Regions from separate parts of the Halalkalibacterium halodurans genome, predicted to be linked through region 2. Evidence: riboswitches for the same ligand, from Rfam matches in the RefSeq annotation. Region 2 holds a riboswitch; each other region holds the start of a gene.
The links. Region 2 has a riboswitch for S-adenosylmethionine ahead of FED51_RS04445 (ATP-grasp domain-containing protein). Riboswitches for the same ligand answer to the same signal wherever they lie in the genome.
Positions count from the first base shown of each region.

Region 1: another riboswitch for S-adenosylmethionine. It lies ahead of metK (methionine adenosyltransferase); the one in region 2 lies ahead of FED51_RS04445 (ATP-grasp domain-containing protein).
Region 3: another riboswitch for S-adenosylmethionine. It lies ahead of FED51_RS06920 (ISL3-like element IS651 family transposase); the one in region 2 lies ahead of FED51_RS04445 (ATP-grasp domain-containing protein).

Region 1 covers NZ_CP040441.1:3,440,284-3,444,500, reverse strand. Annotated here, with positions in the region: gene pckA (phosphoenolpyruvate carboxykinase (ATP)) at 1-1,198, opposite strand, end outside; gene FED51_RS16750 (hypothetical protein) at 1,447-1,803, shown strand; SAM riboswitch class I at 1,917-2,029, shown strand; gene metK (methionine adenosyltransferase) at 2,184-3,383, shown strand; gene isdC (heme uptake protein IsdC) at 3,792-4,217, shown strand, end outside.
Region 2 covers NZ_CP040441.1:918,906-923,122, reverse strand. Annotated here, with positions in the region: gene FED51_RS04465 (LysR substrate-binding domain-containing protein) at 1-126, shown strand, start outside; gene FED51_RS04460 (hypothetical protein) at 214-414, opposite strand; gene FED51_RS04455 (GNAT family N-acetyltransferase) at 479-1,072, opposite strand; gene FED51_RS04450 (5-formyltetrahydrofolate cyclo-ligase) at 1,092-1,808, opposite strand; SAM riboswitch class I at 1,888-1,992, shown strand; gene FED51_RS04445 (ATP-grasp domain-containing protein) at 2,131-3,060, shown strand; gene argS (arginine--tRNA ligase) at 3,123-4,217, opposite strand, start outside.
Region 3 covers NZ_CP040441.1:1,431,140-1,435,356, reverse strand. Annotated here, with positions in the region: gene FED51_RS06925 (homoserine dehydrogenase) at 1-288, opposite strand, end outside; gene FED51_RS06920 (ISL3-like element IS651 family transposase) at 374-1,591, opposite strand; SAM riboswitch class I at 1,777-1,890, opposite strand; gene aspS (aspartate--tRNA ligase) at 1,969-3,756, opposite strand; gene hisS (histidine--tRNA ligase) at 3,753-4,217, opposite strand, start outside.

The sequences.
Region 1 (4,217 bases), 1.8 Mb from region 2:
GTAAAAACGGTGCCCCAAAGCAAGTGGAGAATGTCGCTTCAGGTGACGTGACCCCTCGTTCCGTTCCAGCAAGCTTGCTCGTGTATCCTGATAAGAAATGGTACATCGCTTGTTCAGGAGTAAGTTTGCTTATTGGAGGCAGCACGCCAAAGGCATCAGCCGTCAAAAAAATAATCGTGTTCGGATGACCTGCGACGCTTGGGATCACACTGTTTGGAATCGCTTCAAGAGAATAAGCTGCCCGTGTATTTTCGGTTAACGATGTATCGTTGTAATCCGGTAGCCCTGTTTTTTCGTCAACGATGACATTTTCAAGAACGGAGCCAAAGCGGATCGCATTCCAAATTTGCGGTTCTTTTTCGTAGGATAGGTTAACACATTTGGCGTAGCAGCCGCCTTCAATGTTAAAAACGCCACGCTCCGACCAGCCATGCTCATCATCACCGATGAGTTTGCGGTTTGGATCAGCTGATAGGGTTGTTTTTCCTGTACCCGACAACCCGAAAAATAGAGCGACATCACCTTCTACCCCAACATTGGCTGAACAATGCATCGATAAGACATCTTGCTTTGGAAGGAGGTAGTTCATAACAGAAAAAATCGACTTTTTCATTTCTCCTGCGTATTCCGTTCCACCAATGAGGACGATACGCTCTTCAAACGAGATGATCACAAATGCTTCCGATCGTGTGCCATCTACCGACGGATCAGCTTTAAAACCTGGCGCTGAGACGATTGTAAACTCAGGTGTATGTTGCGTTAACTCTTCAGTTGTTGGCTGAATGAACAGCTGTTGAGCGAATAAATTGTGCCATGCAAATTCGTTTACGACTTGAAGGGGAAGACGATACGTCTTGTCAGCCCCTGCAAAACCGCGAAATTCAAACAATTCATCTTTATCAGCTAAGTACGTAAGAACTTTTTCGTATAAATGTAGAAACGTTTCCTTTTCAATGGCTTGGTTGACTTGTCCCCATTCGATTTTTTCATGGACAGAAGTCTCATCCACGATAAATTTATCTTTTGGTGAGCGTCCTGTATAAGCCCCTGTAGCTACTGTTAACGCACCAGTATCAGTCAGCCTTCCTTCGCCACGAAGCAATGATTTCTCCACTAAAGTAGAAGCTGGTGCATTTTTTAAGACGTGCTGGTCGCCCAGCAATTGTTCAAGACGTGTTGTAGTTGATATCGTATTCATGCAAGCAGACCCCTCTTCCTAAAAAGAATGTCATGATTTTTATTTAGTATAACACATTTAAATTAATAGTCTATACTATTATTAAAAAATGATAAATGTGACACTTTTTAAATAAAATTAGCTATACATCTTAAGGGAAGTAATGTTCTGCCATTAAGGCTTAGCTTTAGCTAAGTTTTCCTAAAAGGTTCCCCTTTAAGTGAGAGATGCATACGATACAGAAGCATCGGCTTAAGGAGGCTTTTAGCATGCAGGATGTATTTATTCTCGACATTGCAACAATAGCCGCGGTGGTGGCAGCCCTTGTGACCGTCGTCGGCAATGCGGTGAATATGGATAAAAATTATCGTTCGCTGCTTGCTGTTGCAATTGCTTCGGTTCTTTGGTTTTTGCCGAAAGAATGGGGAGAGCAGGTCATTATTGCACTAATCATCGGGTTAACTGCTAGCGGGGTGTACAGCCAAGTAAAACCGAGGGATAATGCAAATGAATTATTACGACTGCAAATGCGAGAAGAAATCCGGCAAGAGATGGAAGAGCATAAGAGTCGTGAGGACCGTCTCCATTCAGAAGAAGAAAATTCACAGCAAACTCGAAAAGAATAGTTGACCATTTTTTCGTCATGAATAACAAGACAAAAGAATGAACATTTTAATAAACAATGATTACCATATTGACACAGTGCCCAATCTACGTTATGATATGTCGCGAACGGATACTCTTATCCAGAGTTGGTGGAGGGACAGGCCCGAAGAAACCCCAGCAACCAACACCTGTTAAACAAAGGTGAAAAGGTGCTAACCTGCAAGGCGTTGCCTTGAAAGATAAGAGGCGAAAGGTATGTTAATTAACCCTTTTCCTCATAATGGAAAAGGGTTTTCCTCATTTTTATACTTTTGCAAGTGTGCTGTGGAGAATGAGTGCCGTATCATGTTTTGCGCAGCCTGCCGTTGGTAAGGGTGTGCTTAAGGGAGGATATTCGTAAATGGCAGATACAAGAAGTCGTCGCTTATTTACATCAGAGTCTGTTACAGAAGGACATCCTGATAAAATTTGTGACCAAATTTCTGATTCCATTCTTGACGAAATTTTAAAGGAAGATCCGAACGCTCGTGTGGCATGTGAAACATCTGTTACGACTGGTTTGGTTCTCGTTGCTGGAGAAATTACGACGAGCACATACGTCGATATTCCTAAAGTCGTACGTGACACCATTAGAAATATAGGATACACTCGTGCAAAATATGGCTTTGATTCGGAGACGTGCGCGGTGTTAACGTCAATCGATGAACAATCACCAGATATTGCTCAAGGTGTTAACCAAGCGCTTGAAGCCCGTGAAGGTCAAATGACCGATGCTGAGATTGAAGCGATTGGCGCAGGTGATCAAGGGTTGATGTTCGGTTATGCGAACAATGAAACGCCTGAACTCATGCCACTACCTATTTCTTTAAGTCATAAACTAGCTCGCCGTTTATCAGAGGCACGGAAAGATGAAATCCTTCCATACTTACGTCCAGACGGAAAAACGCAAGTCACAGTTGAGTACGATGAAAACGATCAGCCTGTTCGCATTGATACCATTGTGATTTCAACACAACACCATCCGGAAGTGACGCTGGAGCAAATTGAAAGCGACCTAAAACAGCATGTCATTCGTTCGGTTGTCCCAGAAGAGCTGATCGATGAAGAAACGAAATACTTTATTAACCCAACAGGCCGGTTTGTGATCGGTGGCCCTCAGGGAGATGCTGGTTTAACGGGACGTAAAATTATCGTTGATACGTATGGTGGATATGCTCGTCACGGCGGTGGTGCGTTTTCTGGAAAGGACCCAACGAAAGTCGACCGTTCTGGAGCATATGCGGCTCGATATGTAGCAAAAAATATTGTAGCCGCTGGTTTAGCTGACAAGTGTGAAGTCCAGTTAGCTTATGCGATCGGGGTTGCCAAGCCAGTGTCGATTTCGATTGATACATTTGGAACTGGTCAAGTGTCAGAGGCACGTTTAGTAGAGCTTGTACGGGAACACTTTGACCTTCGCCCAGCGGGGATTATTAAAATGTTAGATCTTCGTCGTCCAATCTACAAACAAACAGCGGCATACGGTCACTTTGGGCGAACCGATGTTGAGTTGCCGTGGGAGCAAACAGATAAAGCTGAAATTTTACGCCAACAAGCGTAGGGGAGAAGATGACTTCATGATGAGTGGAGTCATCTTTTTTCTTTTATGAAGAAGGGAAGGAAAGCAATTGTGAACACTAGTTTTCTTCAAATCGATCAAAAACTGTGTAAAAAGAAAGAAAAAAACGCACTTCCTAATTGACAATGATTATCATTGTGAGCTACTATTAATTCGTACCAAAACATGACACATAAAGGTGATCGTTGCCATGGGGGTGATGATATCAAAGGATTTAAACAATAAAATATGGGGAAGGGCGCTTTTTTTAAAGTATCAGGTGAGAATGATTATCATGTTCACTTATTTATCACCTGTGTTCGACACCGATCGTTTTATTTTTTTGCGATTGAGTGAGAATAATAATCAATTTCATCAATTATTTTTTCATTGATTGAAAGGAGAAAGGCAATGAAGGGGATTTTATCAAGGTTTCAATGGTTTTTATCCGTTTTTTTAGTTACTAGCTTTATTTCATGGACACTACTTTCGAGCGGTGCCCATGCGCAGAATCTGGCGGATGGTACATACACAATCCAATATACGGTTCTGCATGCCGATAACGATTCGGCTTCAATGGCGAATGATTATTGGGAAAAACCTGCGCGCTTGACGGTTAACGGTGGCAACATGACCATGCAAATGACGATTAACCATAGTTCATGGGTAACAGAATTTAAAGTGCCGAGCAATGGTGGCTTCCGTGATGTAACGGTTGTCAGTACGGACGAAGCAGCGGATAAGCGGGTCGTTGAATTTCCAATTTCAGATCTATCAACTCCGTTAGAGTCAAAGATTCACGTGACGGTGGAAGATATCGACTATGACCATGATTAT
Region 2 (4,217 bases):
CTTTACGCTTTTCCAATCCCTGAAAAATATCGTTACATGACGACTGCGCTTTTACGAAGAAAGGAGAAACATACAAGCTATGCCTATCAAGCCTTTTGTGAAATGGTGAATAGAGACGGATTATGAAAGAAACAGTGTTGGCAAATCCTGCTGTCATCTATGAGTAAGGCTTTACAATAATCGATCCTATTTTTTGACCAGCAAAGCATGCCGTTAGAAAAAGAATCGATAACCGGCTAATAGTAGCAGCCCAGAAATCAAGGAGGTGATGATCTGTTTCATGCTTAATTGAACCGCAAACGACGCACCCATCTCCTTCTTAACAGCCGAAAGCGTGACCGCACACGAAGAAAGAGTTGAGGCTAAATAAACAAGGACAACCAGTTCACCAGTTGAGACCGTAGACAGTAACACCCCTTCTCCTTCATTATATTGAAAAAGCCCGCCAAATGGCGAGCTGCGATGAACAACTATAAAACTAGGATCTAGTACGAACCAATGGCTGATGTTTCTGCTCATAATCTTCACGTATGATCGCATAAACCTTGAAATCTCGATGCGCCCCTTTGACATAGATGGCGCGGCGATGGGTACCCTCATAGATCAACCCCGCCTTTTCCATCACTCTTGCGGACGAAATATTTTCGGCAAAGCATTTTGCTTGGATTCGTTCGAGCTCCATATTATTGAAGCCAAATTCGACTAAGGCGTTCACCGCTTCAGTCATAATTCCTTCACCCCAATATGGTTCCGATAAGACATAGCCTAGCTCTGCCGTTTTGTCTTTTGGCTTCCACCAAACAAAATCGACCGTTCCGATCATTCGCTCGTTTCTTTTCAGCTCAATGGCCCACGGAGAGACATCTCTTTCATCGTATTTGTTTAAGGCAAACGCTAAAAACGCTTCGCTATCTTTGATGCTTTGGTGCGTTTCCCAAAGGACGTATTTGGTCACCTGTTCATTGGACGCATAGTCGTAAATGGCCGCCGCATCATCTTTATGGAACTTCCGCAGTCGTAATCGTTCAGTTTCTATCGTTGGCAAGTCTCCATAGATGTCTTCAATTTCCATGTTAACCCTCCCTTTCTATTTATTGCTTCTTTGTCAGTTCGCGTATTTCGCGCAGCACTGGCATTGCTTCGAGTTCCTCCTCGGTAACCTCTGACCATACAATTCCGGTCGGCTTTTCAATCGCTCCTACTGACTGCATAAGTCCTTCCGTTGTGGCAATCCAGTCAACGGTTACATCGTAAGCATCCCGAGGTAATTCCACGTCCACAAGCTGTACCTGATGAACAGTGGTCACGACAGGGACCGGACGATTACCGAGCTCACGTATGATCGCATACTCCCGATCAGCATAGCCCTCCCCTTTGCCGATCCGTCTTCCCGAGCGATCGACCGCGACCGACCCCATTACGATCAGATCAATTTCTGGCATCTCTGTTAATGAAATCACTTTTCCATAGGAGAGAATGTTGCGAAGGCTCACCGCTTTACGCTCCTCTCCTTCTGGCACCCACTCTGGCTTTACGAGGATAAAACCATCTTTCAGTCTTGGCGTTGGGACGAGCAACGTTTTCCCGTCCATTAACACTTGCGCTCGTAACGGTAGCTGAGGTGAGTCAGGATTTACTTTAACGACTTTTGCTTGCTTATACGCCTCAAGCTGGATTAAATGGCGGGTAGCCTGCTCTGCCCCTTTGAAGTTCGGAATACGTCCTTTTAACGGAAACGGGAAACGGCCAACCTTTTTTTCGGTCATTTCCTGCCACATTTGTTCCCGTATCGCTTGTTTATCTGTCAATCTATTCCCCTCCATTTTTTTCGTTCATATGGATTGCTTTATTCCCATCATTCTGATATGATTACTTAAACTTCATATTTTCTTATCCAGAGTGGTGGAGGGACTGGCCCTATGAAGCCCGGCAACCTCTTTTTTTAAAGAAGGTGCCAATTCCAGCAGAACATGATGTTCTGAAAGATAAGAAGCGAACGGATCGCACGTCTTCTTATCGAAGAGGTGTTTTTTCTTGTTTTAACACCTTATCTGTCGGAAAGATTACTTGTTATTGTACCGAAAACAGCAAGACAAAAAAAGAACAACTTGGAATGAGGAGGCGTTGTACATGAAAAAAATTTACGTAATCCACGAAAACGATGAATGGACGGTTCACCTATTTAAACGACTTGAGGAGCTTGGACTTCCTTATGAGGATTGGCATCTTCGTTCAGGTTCAATCAAACTTCATGAAGCACCGCCAGAAGGTGTGTTCTATAATCGAATGAGCGCCTCCTCCCATACGCGCGGACACCGTTACGCTCCTGAGTTAGCCGGCGCTGTCCTCGCTTGGCTTGAGCGCCATGGGCGGACGGTCATTAACGGTTCTCGCGCTTTGCAGCTAGAAGTAAGTAAAGTGAATCAATATATGGCGCTAGAAACGTTCGGGATCACCACTCCGAAAACGATTGTAGCTGTAGGAAAGAAAGAGCTACTTGATGCGGCAGCCTCCTTTGAAGGACAAGCCTTTATTACGAAGCATAATCGTGCAGGCAAGGGGCTTGGCGTCCAACTATTCCAACACATTTCAGCTTTAAAAGAGTATGTAGAAAGTGATGAATTTGAAGAGCCGGTCGATGGCATCACCCTTCTTCAGCAATACATTCAAGCAGCTGAACCTTACATTACACGCTGTGAATTTGTCGGCGGCGCATTTCTATATGCTGTTCGTGTCGATACATCGGAAGGATTTGAGCTATGCCCAGCCGATACGTGCTCAATCGAAAGCAAATTTTGCCCAGTAGGGGAAGAACCCACGTCCAAATTTCAAATTTGCAAAGATTTCCATGACCCAGTCATTGAAAAATATGAACAAGTGCTGAAAGCGAACGACATTCAGGTTGCCGGCATTGAATGCATCCGCGATAAAGACGGAACACTTTACACGTATGACATTAACACGAACACAAATTACAATTCGGAGGCAGAGCAACGGGTAGGACAGTACGGCATGTTAGAGGTTGCAAAGTATTTAAAGAGCCTTTTGTCATTGGAGTGAGCTCGTCGCCTATGTAGACAAATACACGTTGAGGTGGCTCTACTTGTGCCACCTCGTTGTCATTATAATTCTTCCGGTGTTTTCACCCCCAGGACAGCCATAGCATCTGCGATGACTTCGCCAGTCCTTTCAGCTAGAATAAGCCTTGCCTGCCTCACCGTTTCATCATCTGCGAGAATGACGTATTTGTGGTAGAATTGATTGAATTTTTTACTGACGGTAAGGACATAACGGGCGAGCTGATGCGGCTCTCTTGCCTCGGTCGCCTTAATGAGCACATTCGGATAGTGAATAAGCACTTTTAACAAACTCCACCCTTCATCGTTCGTCACATGCTGCCAGTCCATGTGACGGCTATCATTTAGCTTATCCCCTCTCCGAAGAATGCTCTGGATTCTCGCGTACGTATACTGAACGTAAGGACCTGTCTCCCCTTCAAAGCTCAACGCGTCCTCTAAGCGAAAGTTCACATCTAGCCGGCGATCTTGCTTTAAATCGCCGAAAATGACAGCACCAACACCTACTGCTTCTGCCACCTCGTGTAAATGTGGATGGTTTGGGTGCTTTTCCTTTATTTTTGCCTTCGCATGGGCGACAACGTCATTCAGTACATCTTCTAGCATCACCACCCGACCTCTTCGCGTTGACATCTTCTTCCCATCCAACCTGAGTAATCCGAACGAAATGTGCTCACACTGATCCGCCCATTTATAGCCCATTTTCTTTAGCACGTGGAACACTTGCTTGAAGTGAAGCGTCTGTTCCCCTCCGACGACGTACAACAATTTTTCCCCTTTTTGCACGTGATGACGATAGATCGCCGTCGCTAAATCCCTTGTCGCATAAATGGAGGTTCCGTCCGATTTCACGATCAAACATGGAGGCAAGTCAGCATCCTCTAATGGCACGACAAGAGCACCTTCACTGCACGTGAGCAGTCCTTTTTCTTGTAGTTCCTTGACGACAGGTGCCATTTGATCATTGTAAAAGCTTTCCCCTAGGACATAGTCAAATTCAACCCCTAACCTGTTATACATTCTGTCAAATTCGTTCAGGCTTTCCTTGACAAAATAAGTCCAAAGACGGTCCGCTTCTTCATCACCTTCTTCCAGCTTTTTAAACCACTCCCTTCCCTCGTCTTCCAGCGATTCGTCCTT
Region 3 (4,217 bases), 510 kb from region 2:
GTTTGCGGTCACGACGGGTACGCCTTTTTTCAAAAAGAAGCGGACATAATCATACACTGGCTCAATTCCACCAGCCGCCTCAAATACCACATCATAATGACGAGCAGCAAATGTCTTCCAATCGTCTGTTACAAGGGCGTACTGTTCACTATGTTCATGCTTTCTCCGATTGGTCACAAGCAACATTTCGAGAGTAACTTCTTTCCTTAATCCTCGCTCCAATTGAACTAGACTCTCGACAACACCTTGCCCAACGGTGCCAAATCCGATCACACCAACTTTAATCATCTGATTATTTCCCCTTTCGTATGCCCTCTCCTCATTTTTAGGTTCTTAGTCAAATGTTGGGGTGGCATAGGAGGGCGAGCCCCTCTTATCCTACCCCGAATGTCTGATGTTTGAATTGATGATGCAAGAGAATACGGTTTCGCAAGCGATCATAACGCCGAAAACCAAAGGCATTTCTCTTAATCACCTTCGTTTGATTATTCAGTCCTTCAATAAAACCATTGTTTAAGCCAAACGCGAGGCTATTCAAGATCTCGGTCTGCCAGTTCTTCAGCGTCTGAATGGCTCGGTGGAACTCCTTTAACGGGCTCGCCTCCACTCTTCGGTAAAAGGCGTAGAGACCTTGTTTCACCTCGCTCATTCGTCCTTCCCTTCCTTGCATCTTCGCTTCTTGATACCACTGACGAAAATGTTCTTTTAGCTCATACGCTTCCCTTAAATCAGGGGATAGCTCTAAGTACCGCTCCACCTTCTTCTTTTGCTTATCATCCAGTCCTTCTCTCTCTTTCTGAAACAGATGTTTGATCCGTTTACATCGTTTTCGATGATACGGATGGAACGCTTTTTGCACTCGGCGGCGAACCCCTTCCAGAGCCCAGTAGATGTAACGACAGAAATGGAACGGATCCCCAATGATGAGCGGGTGGCCTAAGGCCTTTTGAACAGCCGACTTGAAGGTATAACTGAGATCCATCACGACTGTTTTCACATGATGACCCTTCTCTTGAAGATATCGTTTAAGCGTATCGGCTTTACGATCCGGTAAGATATCCAGTGGCTTCCGTGTATCTGCATCCGCAATGATCACTTGATATTTCCCCGCATTCGTATCCCCTTTGTAATCATCAATCGCAATCCGAGGAGGAAGGTGATCCACCTTCTTCACGAGGGGGGCCGCCAATTGATCAAACCGGCGCATGGCAGTTGTCACGGACGTTTGGAATTGATTCGCTGTGTCCGTAAAGTTCTTCCCTTGAATGAGCCGTAAGCGAAACGCTTGATTCCATTCTACTGTCTGACGCTGATATCGCTCTACAAAACAGGCTTTCTCCGCAAACCGCTTCCCGCATCTGCACGCGTACCGGCGCTTTCGATAGAATAGATACACCCACCGTTCAAAGAGCTTGAGATGTTGAACTTTTTGGATGCGGTAATCATGGATTCTCTCGGTTCTCTCCCCGCAGGATGGGCAACGATGAGGCGTTCGCGGCATTTCTACATGGAGCGCGATAAAGTCCTCTCGTTCCTCCATCTTTGTGACCTTCACACCTTTTAATCCGGGCAAATCCATGGTAAAATTCATCGTACACGCAGCTCCTATCCTTTCTTTGTTTCTCGGCAATTCAAGGATAATGGATAAAGGAGCCTGCGTGCATTTTTTTTGCCCTCTTTTGTGCAAAAACCCCAACATTTATTGTAGAGCCCATTTTTATAAAAACTTGGCTCTCTAACAAAAAAACCTTTCCGATAAGGAAAGGTTTTCGCCTTCGCTTATCTTCCAGAATGAAATCATTCTGCTGAAATTAGCACCTTCGTTTGCTTGGCTAACAAACGGGTTGCCGGGCATCATCGGGTCAGTCCCTCTGCCTCTCTCGATAAGTCTTTTTATTATCACTTTTCACTTGATCTTGATTGCCATTATAAGCAGGAAATATCCGCCTGTCAATGAAAAGATTTTGATCACACGTTTACTTTATCTGGCTTATGACCAATAATTGATAAATTTAAATCGAGCAGTTGTTCTAGACTAACTTCTCCTGGCGCTTCTGTTAACAAACAACTTGCGCTTGCTGTTTTCGGAAACGCAATAGTATCACGAAGGTTCGAGCGACCAGCTAAAAGCATGACGAGTCGGTCAAGCCCAAGAGCAATTCCTCCATGTGGCGGGGTCCCATATTCAAACGCTTCAAGCAAAAAGCCAAATTCTTTTTGGGCACCCTCTTCTGTGAAGCCTAGAGCCGCAAACATTTTCTCCTGAACCGGGCGCTGATAAATCCTTTGGCTTCCACCTCCAAGCTCATAACCGTTTAACACAAGGTCATAGGCATCGGCGCGAACGCTCGCTGGATCTGTTTCAAGCTTCGTTAAATCTTCTTGCTTCGGACTTGTAAACGGATGGTGGAGGGCGACGAATCGCTTCGCCTCTTCATCGTATTCAACAAGTGGAAAGTCCACAACCCATAGGAAGTTAAATTTCGACTCGTCGATCAAGTTGAAATCTTTACCTAGCTTTAAGCGAAGAGCACCAAGGCTATCGAAGACGACTTCCTTTTTGTCAGCAGCAAAGAACAGCAAGTCTCCATCCTCTGCCCCCATCGCTTGCTGTAACTCAGCACCAGTCTCTCCTGCAAAGAACTTCGCAATCGGGCCTTTCAGCTCATCTTCTTCTACCTTCAACCAAGCTAACCCTTTCGCGCCGTATGGTTTGACAAACTCGGCAAGCCCGTCGATCTCTTTACGGGACAGGCTTCCTGCTCCGCCTTTCAAGTTTAGGCCTTTAACAATTCCGCCACTCTTGATAGCACTTGAGAATACTTTAAAGTCACTATCTTTCACAATGTCAGACAGTTCAATGAGTTCCATTTCAAAACGAGTGTCTGGCTTATCTGAGCCATATCGGTTCATCGCATCGTCATACGTCATTCGTGGGAACGGCAAAGCGACGTCGAGCCCTTTTACTTCTTTCATGATTTTTGCCATCATGTTTTCCGTCATCGTAAGCAAATCTTCTTTATCCATAAAGGACGTCTCAATATCGATTTGAGTAAACTCTGGCTGGCGATCAGCCCGTAAATCCTCATCACGGAAGCAGCGAACAATTTGATAATAACGCTCAAACCCTGAAACCATAAGAAGTTGCTTAAAAATTTGCGGTGATTGGGGCAATGCGTAAAATTCCCCGTGATGGACCCGACTCGGCACTAAATAGTCGCGAGCGCCTTCCGGTGTACTTTTCGTCAACATGGGTGTTTCAATTTCAAAAAACTCCTGTCCATCAAGAAAATCGCGAATAAGCTTTGTTGTTTGATGACGGAGCTTCATCGTCTCCTGCATGTCTGGACGACGAAGATCCAAGTAACGATACTTTAAGCGAATGTCTTCTGACGCGTCCGTGTTCGCTTCAATTTGAAACGGGAGTGATTTCGCTTTATTTAAAATTGTCAGGCGCTCTACATGAACCTCGATGGTTCCTGTCGCAATTTTGTCATTGACTGTACTTGGGTCCCTTTTTAAGACAACTCCTTCCACATCAAGGACGTACTCATTGCGCACCTTCTCTGCTGTCTCAAGTGCCTCCTGTGAAATATCGCTGTTGAACACGAGCTGAACGACACCCGAGCGGTCCCGTAAATCAACAAAAATGACCTGCCCTAAATCTCTTCTTCGTTGCACCCATCCTTTTAATTGAACTCGCTCGTTCACTTGCTCCTCTGATAGTTGTCCGCAATGATGCGTACGTCCGATCATGATTCGTTTCCTCCTTCGACTTGTTGTTTCATATGTGAGACTAAATCAGTTAGCGCGACATCTGTCTGCTCTCCTGTTTCCATATTTTTCACATTGACTTTACCTACCGCCAGCTCATCCTCGCCTAAAATAACGGTCCATTTCGCGTGAAGGCGATCTGCCGCCTTTAGTTGCCCTTTCATTTTCCGGTCTAAATAATCTTTCTCTGCGGAAATGCCAGCATTTCTTAGTTGATAGACGAGTTCGACCCCTTTATCTTTGGCCGCTTCCCCTAGCGTGACAACATAGCAATCAATCGCTTGGTTGTGGGCAGGTTTAGCCTGTTGAGCCTCCAACGCCATAATCGCCCGTTCGATCGAAAGGGCGAACCCAATTCCTGGTGTTTCCGGTCCACCGATCTCCTCGACTAATCCGTTGTAACGACCACCACCACAAAGGGTCGTAATCGCACCAAAGGCTTC